Regions from separate parts of the Streptomyces sp. NPDC029956 genome, predicted to be linked through region 1. Evidence: riboswitches for the same ligand, from Rfam matches in the RefSeq annotation. Region 1 holds a riboswitch; the other holds the start of a gene.
The links. A riboswitch is a leader RNA that binds a small molecule or an ion and turns the genes downstream of it on or off. The one in region 1 is predicted to bind S-adenosylmethionine.
Positions count from the first base shown of each region.

Region 2: linked by a shared signal. The riboswitch ahead of ACZ4XX_RS30620 (aminotransferase class V-fold PLP-dependent enzyme) and the one ahead of thrC (threonine synthase) in region 1 are both predicted to bind S-adenosylmethionine.

Region 1 covers NZ_JBVHZJ010000034.1:53,967-58,159, forward strand. Annotated here, with positions in the region: gene ACZ4XX_RS25210 (DUF7927 domain-containing protein) at 1-1,363, opposite strand, end outside; gene ACZ4XX_RS25215 (glucosyl-3-phosphoglycerate synthase) at 1,472-2,440, opposite strand; SAM riboswitch class I at 2,590-2,734, shown strand; gene thrC (threonine synthase) at 2,728-4,038, shown strand; gene ACZ4XX_RS25225 (MoaD/ThiS family protein) at 4,079-4,193, shown strand, end outside.
Region 2 covers NZ_JBVHZJ010000050.1:14,891-19,083, forward strand. Annotated here, with positions in the region: gene qcrB (cytochrome bc1 complex cytochrome b subunit) at 1-82, shown strand, start outside; gene trpD (anthranilate phosphoribosyltransferase) at 214-1,278, shown strand; SAM riboswitch class IV at 1,367-1,483, shown strand; gene ACZ4XX_RS30620 (aminotransferase class V-fold PLP-dependent enzyme) at 1,735-3,138, shown strand; gene ACZ4XX_RS30625 (Lrp/AsnC family transcriptional regulator) at 3,210-3,491, opposite strand; gene ACZ4XX_RS30630 (rhomboid family intramembrane serine protease) at 3,488-4,193, opposite strand, start outside.

The DNA.
Region 1 (4,193 bases):
CCGGGATGGTTCCCGCGTACCCGATCCTCGGGGCCGTGTACGTCGCCGTGCCCAGGTCCGTCCGGAGGTCGCCCCGGTACTCGGCGTCGTCGAGGCTCCCGGTCAGGTCGTCGACGAACCTGGCGTTCGGGAGGTCGAGCGCGCTGACGTTCTTCGCGGTGATCGTGTACGTGAGGGTGTCGCCCGGCTTCACCGTGCGCGGGCTCGCCGTCTTGGTGATCTCCAGGTCGGGGACCGGGACGGAGAAGGCCAGCGCGGCGGCCACATAGGTGTCGCCGCGCGTCGAGAAGGTCAGATCGGCCGAGGTGGCGCCCTGCGGGACGGCGTCGTCGGGGATGTCGAAGGTCTTCGTGTCGATGCCCAGGTTGTCGACCTGCTCGGGGGCGACGGCGCCGTCGCCCCCGCCGACGAAGAAGTCGCCGGTGTCGCCCGTGCGGGCCTCGGTGACGGCCTTGCCGCCGACGAGGAAGGTGTCGCCGGGGGTGTTCCGGTCGCCCTCGTACGCGGTCACACCGGCCCGCGCCGTGCCGCCGCTCCGGTGGAAGCCGTCCACGGTGATCGTGGTCGCGGGGGAGGACGAGCGCTGGAGGACGTGCCCGCCGTACACGGACACGTTCCGCCGCTCGGGGGCGCGGACCGGGTCCGGTCCCGGGAACCGGTGGACGACGGTCAGCGACCAACCCGCCACGCAGCCCTTGCCGTCCGGCGCCCAGATGTTGCCGACGGCCACCTGCGCGTCCGTCCCCGACGTGCCCGCGAACGCGGCCGTCACGTCCGACTCGCCCGTGTAGTAGTGCGGGCCGTCGGTGTCCGCCGGGTCGGCGACCATGCTGTCGATCGAGACCGGGGTCGCGGCACCCGTGCCGACCCTGATCACCGGGGCGGTCGTCGTGGGGTCGCCGGGCGAGCGCCCGGCATCGGCGCCGGAGAGGTCGCAGCGCTTCAGCCGAGCCCCGCTCGGGCTCGTGTACGTGCCGTCGTTGCCACCCCAGAAGAGCCGGGCGTACGCCACCTCGGCGCCTGCCGGAATCCGCACGTGGCCGGTGCTGGAGCCGTGCTCGCCACCCATGGCGCCGGCGTCGATCCGCCGCATCACGAAGGTGTTGTTGCCGTCCGAGCCCTGGCCGCTCGCCGCGGTCGCACAGCGGGCGGCCAGGTCGGCGGGGGTGGTCGGACAGCCCATGACCGTGTTGCCGAGCGTCGTGAAGTCGCCGTACAGCGACGCTGCGTACCGCTTGCCGAACGGCTCGACCACGTCCGCCGCGGCCGGCCCCGCCGCGGTGAACGCGAGCGAGCCCGCCGTCAGTCCGACGGCCACGGCGGCCGCGAGCACCCTGCCCAGGTGATGTTGTCTGAAGCGCATAAAAGGGCAATATAGAAAAAACTGATCATCATCGGGCGTTACGCCACGCGGACGGGCAAGGCGGCAGGGCGCCACGCGGTGGGGTACGGCGGTCAGGGCGCCGCACGGTCAGGCCACGCGGCGGCGGGCGTACTCCACGATGTCGGCCATCGGCGGCCGCTCCTCCGTGTCCACCGCGTACGTCCGTGGCTCGAAACCCTTCTCGCCCCGCTCGAACTGCGTCAGCCGCGGCCGCACCAGATGTCCCCGCGACAACCGCAGCTGCGCCGTCCGGTAGATCGCCGCCGCCATCCGGCCCAGCGCCTGCCCGTCCTGGTGCCGGTGCTTGCGCACCCCCACGTCCACCTGCGCGAGCGCGTCCAGGCCCACCGTGTGCAGCGCGTCCACGAGCAGGCCGAGCTCCACCCCGTACCCGACCGGGAAGGGCAGCCGTTCGAGCAGGGACCGGCGCGCCGCGTACTCGCCGCCCAGCGGCTGTACGAAACCGGCCAGCTGCGGCCAGTGCAGATTGAGGAGCGGACGGGCCACGAGCTCCGTCACCCGACCCCCCTGGGCAGGGGTCCCGCCGGAGGCGAGGCCATCGAACCCGGGGCCGAGCGGACGGTCGTACATCGCCTTGACGAAGTCCACGTCCGGGTCGGTCAGCAGCGGGCCCACGATCCCCGACACGAAGTCCGCCGAGAAGTCCCGCAGATCCGCGTCGATGAAGCACACGATGTCCCCGGTGGTCACCATCAGCGACCGCCACAGGACCTCGCCCTTGCCCGGCACGGCCGGTATCCGGGGGAGTATCGCGTCCCGTGCGACCACCCGCGCCCCGGCCGCCGCAGCCACCTCCGCCGTACGGTCCGTGGAACCCGAGTCGATCACCACCAGCTCGTCGACGAGCGGCACCGCCTCCGACATGAGCTCGCGCCGGATCACGGCGACGATGTCACCCACCGTCGCCTCCTCGTTCAGCGCCGGCAGGACGACGCTGACCTTCGTGTTCCGCTTCGCGGCGAGGATCCGCTCCAGCGGCCGGTCCGCCACGGACCAGGACCGCCGGTCCAGCCAGCGCTCCACCTCTTCCAGCACGTGATCTCCATCTCGCGGTTCGGACGGCCGGTCCAAGCGTCCGGGCCTTCGGTTACAGTCTTGAACAACGCGGATGCCCGATGCACGTCGGGGTGCCGCCCGCGCCGGAGCGCAGGAACGAAAGTTCACCGCGCTTCACAATCGAATACCGCTCATCCAGAGGGGCAGAGGGAAACGGCCCGTTGAAGCCCCGGCAACCCTCCAGTCGGTTACTCGTCCTCCAGCGAGGCTCCCGACTAGGGAAGGTGCCAAATCCGTCTCATGGCGAAAAATTCGTCATGGGAAAGATGAGGAGAAAGGGCCTCGCCTCCATGGCTGTACAGACTGTTACCCCCGCCACTTCGGTCGACCTCGGTCCCGCGTCGGGACTCTCCTGTCGCGAATGCGGTGAAGTCTTCCCGCTCGGCCCGATCTTCGCCTGCGAGCTCTGTTTCGGACCGCTCGAAGTCGCGTACGACCTCCCCACCGGTGACCCCGAGGCGCTGCGCAAGCAGATCGAGGCCGGCCCCGCCAACATCTGGCGCTACGCCCCGCTGCTGCCCGTCCCCGCCGACGTCGCCGACAAGCCCAACCTGAACCCGGGCTGGACCAAGCTCGTCCAGGCCGACAACCTCGCCCGCGAGATCGGCGTCGCCCCCGGCAAGCTCTTCGTCAAGGACGACTCCGGCAACCCGACCCACTCCTTCAAGGACCGGGTCGTCGCCCAGGCCATCGAGGCCGCCCGCGCCTTCGGCTTCACCACCCTCTCCTGCTCCTCCACGGGCAACCTGGCCGGCGCCGTCGGCGCCGCCGCCGCCCGCGCCGGCTTCCGCTCCTGCGTGTTCATCCCGCACGACCTGGAGCAGGGCAAGGTCGTCATGGCCGGTGTCTACGGCGGTGACCTCGTCGCCATCGAGGGCAACTACGACGACGTCAACCGCTTCTGCTCCGAGCTCATCGGCGACCCGCTGGGCGAGGGCTGGGGCTTCGTCAACGTCAACCTCCGCCCGTACTACGGCGAGGGCTCCAAGACGCTGGCGTACGAAATCTGCGAGCAGCTCGGCTGGGTCATCCCCGACCAGCTCGTCATCCCGATCGCCTCCGGCTCCCAGCTCACGAAGATCGACAAGGGTCTCCAGGAGCTCATCAAGCTGGGCCTCGTCGAGGACAAGCCGTACAAGATCTTCGGCGCCCAGGCCGAGGGCTGCTCCCCGGTGTCGGTGGCCTTCAAGGCAGGCCACGACGTCGTCCGCCCGCAGAAGCCGAACACCATCGCCAAGTCGCTCGCGATCGGCAACCCGGCCGACGGCCCGTACGTCCTGGACATCGCCCGTCGCACCGGCGGCGCCGTGGAGGACGTGAACGACGAGCAGGTCGTGGACGCGATCAAGCTCCTCGCGCAGACCGAGGGCATCTTCGCCGAGACCGCGGGCGGCGTGACCGTCGGCGTCGCGAAGAAGCTCGTCGAGAACGGGCTGATCGACCCGAACCTCACCACCGTCGTCCTCAACACCGGCGACGGACTCAAGACCCTGGACGCGGTGGCCGACACCTCTCAGGCGACCGTCACCATCCGCCCGAGCCTGGACGCGTTCCGCGACGCCGGCCTCGCCGTCTGAGTCCGTCCGCTTCCCTGGCCCACCGAAAGGTTACGAAGACATGGCCGTGAACGTCCGCATCCCCACCATCCTCCGCACCTACACGGGCGGTCGGTCCGAGGTCCAGGCCGAGGGCGCGACCCTCGCCGAGGTCATCGCCGACCTGGAGAAGAACC
Region 2 (4,193 bases), on a different contig from region 1:
CTACTACGGCGACGACAGCCAGGTCGCCAAGCCCACCGTCGAGGAGTACAAGGAGATCCAGAGCGGCCACGGCCACCACTGATCATCTGAACTCCTGACTTTCGACAAGTCGCCACGGTGAGAGCCCCGTCCATTCGCTGGACGGGGCTCTTTGCCGTCCCGGGGGCTCGATAGGGTGGAGCCCTAGCCGTCACCGACCGACCAGGAGCTGCCATGAGCGCTGCGACCCCCGCTGGAGGACCTACGTCGGCGGGCCGCTCCTGGCCCGTCGTCCTGGACGGTCTGCTGTCCGGCCGCGACCAGAGCGCGGAGGACACCGCCTGGGCCATGGACCGGATCCTGCGGGGCGAGGCGACCGACGCGCAGATCGCCGGTTTCGTCGTGGCCCTGCGCGCCAAGGGCGAGACCGTCGAGGAGATCACCGGCCTCGTCCGCACCATGTACGAGCACGCGAACACGATCGAGGTGCCCGGCGCCACGGTCGACATCGTCGGCACCGGTGGCGACGGCGCCAAGACCGTCAACATCTCCACCATGTCGGCGATCGTCGTGGCCGGCACCGGCGCCAAGGTCGTCAAGCACGGCAACCGGGCCGCGTCCTCCGCCTCCGGCGCCTCCGACGTCCTGGAGAAGCTCGGCGTCAACCTGGACCTGACCCCGAGGCGGGTCGTCGAGGTCGCCGAGGAGGCCGGGATCACCTTCTGCTTCGCCGTGAAGTTCCACCCGGCGCTGCGCCATGTGGCGATGGCCCGCAAGGAGCTCGGCATCCGGACCGTCTTCAACTTCCTCGGTCCGCTCACCAACCCCGCCCGCGTCCGGTCCCAGGCGACCGGTGTCGCCGACGCCCGGGTGGCGCCCATCGTCGCCGGGGTGCTCGCCGAGCGCGGTTCCTCCGCGCTGGTCTTCCGCGGCGACGACGGCCTCGACGAGCTGACCACCACCGCCACCTCGCGGGTCTGGGTGGTCCGTGACGGCGCGGTGCGGGAGGAGGCCTTCGACCCCCGGGACGTCGGCATCGACCTCGTCCCCGTGGAGGCGCTGCGCGGCGCGGACGCCTCGTACAACGCCGACGTGGCCCGCCGGCTGCTCGCGGGGGAGACCGGTCCGGTACGGGACGCGGTGCTGCTCAACTCGGCGGCGGCGCTGACCGCGCTCGCGCCGGGGGAGGGCACCCTGGCGGAGCAGATCCGCGCCGGCATCGGGAAGGCCGCGGAGTCGATCGACTCCGGCGAGGCCCGCCGGGCCCTGGAGCGCTGGGTCGCCGCCAGCAACTCCTGACCCCCCGCACGTCGTACGCGCCCGACCCCGGTCCAGTATGCGGACCGGGGTCTTGCGCTTCGGCGATCATGTGGCAGGATGCTCTACAGGTCACGAGTGACAGCGTTTTGGCCCCGGCTTGCTGTCCGGCAACCCTCCGTCCGTGGCGGGGTGCCCCGGGTGATGACCAGGCCGTAGGCAGCGAGGTCTACGGCAAGCGCGGACCCCTCGAACACCAGGGGTCCTGGTCTCTCGAGGAGCTTTTCCGTGAGCAAGCGAATGCGATAGGGCGAGTACGCCCCTTCTTCACCCTCGGATCATCGGATCAGGGTCACTTCCGCGTACCCCGTGCACCCCTGAGTCCGCCCGTGCGCCACGGGCACCCGTGTCCTCCGAGGCGTCACCCCGTACCCCGCCGTGTCCGGCCGCGTACGGATCACCGAAGCCATTCCGCACCGCCCGCCGGGAGATACCGCCATGTCCGCACGCCCTGACGCCGTCGCCACCGCCACCCTCGTCGAGACCGCCGCCGAGTCCGCCGATCCCTGCTGCGCCGCCCCGCTCCCCGTGCTCGGCCGGGACGTCACCGTCCCGCTCGTCACCGGCGGCGAGGTGACCTACGCGGCGCTCGACTACGCGGCCAGCGCGCCGGCCCTCCAGCGGGTCTGGGACGACGTCGCCGCGTACGCCCCCTACTACGGCAGCGTCCACCGCGGCGCCGGCTACCTCTCCCAGCTCTCCACCGACCTCTTCGAGAACAGCCGCGCCACCGTCGCCGAGTTCCTCGACTGCCGCGCCGGTGACCAGGTCGTCTTCACCCGCTCCACCACCGACTCGCTCAACCTGCTCGCCGCCACGCTCCCGGCCGACTGCCAGGTCTTCGTCTTCGAGACCGAGCACCACGCCTCGCTGCTGCCCTGGCGCGACGCCCGCGTCACCTACCTCAACGCACCGCGCACCCCGCAGCAGGCCGTCGCCACCCTGGAGCGGGCCCTCGCCGACCGCGACCCCTACGGCCCCGCGCTGGTCTGCGTCACCGGCGCCTCCAACGTCACCGGCGAGCTGTGGCCGGTGAAGGAGCTCGCCGCCGCCGCGCACGCCCACGGCGCCCGGATCGTGCTCGACGCCGCCCAGCTCGCGCCCCACCACCCGGTCTCCGTCCAGGAGCTCGACGTGGACTGGATCGCCTTCTCCGGGCACAAGCTGTACGCGCCCTTCGGCTCCGGCGTCCTCGCGGGCCGCGCCGACTGGCTGCAGGACTCCGAGCCCTACCTCGCGGGCGGCGGCGCCTCCCGCAAGGTGGCCCGTCGGGCCGACGGCGGTGTGGACGTGGAGTGGCACACCACCGCGGCCCGGCACGAGGCCGGTTCCCCGAACGTCATCGGCGTCTACTCGATCGCCTCCGCCTGCAAGGCGCTCACCGAGGCCGGCTTCGACTCCCTCGTCGAGCGCGAGCAGCACCTGATCGCCACGGTCCGGGCGGGACTCGCCGAGGTTCCCGAGGTCAGGGTGCTCTCGTTGTTCGGCGACGACGCGCCGCGCGTCGGCGTCATCTCCTTCGTCGTGGAGGGCTGGAACAGCTCCCACTTCGCCGCCGCGCTCTCCGCCGAGTACGGCATCGGCGTCCGCGACGGTCTCTTCTGCGCGCACCCGCTGGTCCGCACGCTGCTCGGCAGCGACCCGCAGGACCCGGGCGAGTGCGGCGCCCCCGAGGCGGCCCCGGGGGAGAGGTCGCTCAACGCCATCCGGGTGAGCTTCGGCGCCGGTACGCCGGACGAGCACGTGGAGCGGTTCGTAGGCGCCGTGAAGGAGCTCGTCCGCGACGGCGCGCAGTGGAAGTACCGCACCGAGGACGGCCGCTGCGTCCCGGACCGCGGCTGAGCACTCACTCGTACGGGTGAAGGGGGCCTCCCGAGCGGGAGGCCCCCTTCACCCGTGCCGTGAACGAGGTCTCAGGACTCCAGACCGATGGCGAAGGCCGCCTCCAGATCGTGCTGGGAGTACGTACGGAAGGCGACATGCGTGTCCGTGGCCTCGACGCCCGGGATCTTGCTGATGCTGCCGGGGATGACGTCCGCCAGGTCGTCGTGACGGGGCACGCGGACCATGGCGATGAGGTCGTAGGTGCCGGTCACCGAGAAGACCTCGCTGACGCTGTCGAGCCCGGCGATCGACTCGGCGATCTCGGGGATGCGGTCCACGCTGGTCTTGATGAGCACGATCGCGGTGATCACGGCTGGCTTTCTCCCTCGGTCGCCGCGGCTTGGGCTTTCACTCTATCCCCACCCCGGTAGCGCCCCCAGGCATAGAGGAAGCCGACGGAGAAGCCCACCACATGGGCCAGATAGGCGACGCCGGGACCGGCGCCCGCCGCCTGCGCGGCCAGCCACTGGAGCACGAACCAGAAGATCAGCACGATCCAGGCCGGGAAGCGCAGCGGAAGGAAGAAGAGGAAGGGGAAGAGACTGGTGACCCGGGAGCGCGGGAAGAGGAAGAGAAAGGCCCCGAGCACCCCGGAGATCGCCCCGGACGCCCCGACCAGGGTCTGCTCGCTGTTCGCGTGCGCCACCGCGTACCCGAGCAGCGCGAGGTAGCCCGTGCCCAGGTAGAAGAGGGCGAACTCGACGGGACCCATGCGCTCCTCGGCCATCGCCCCGAAGACGTACAGGAACAGCATGTTTCCCAGCAGGTGGAGCCAGCTGCCGTGGACGAAGAGCGCCGTGAACGGGGTGAGCAGGGCGCGGGGGTCGCCGCTCATCAGCTCGGCGGGGACGACACCCCAGCGCCGGAAGTACACGCCCTGCGCCGCGAGCAGCTCGTCCCCCGTGCCGTACACCGGGTTGAGCCCCGAGACCGGGCCGATCACGAAGAGCAGACAGCAGGCGGAGATCAGTCCGTACGTCACCTTGGGGCCGGTGCGGGTGCCCCGCCAGGCA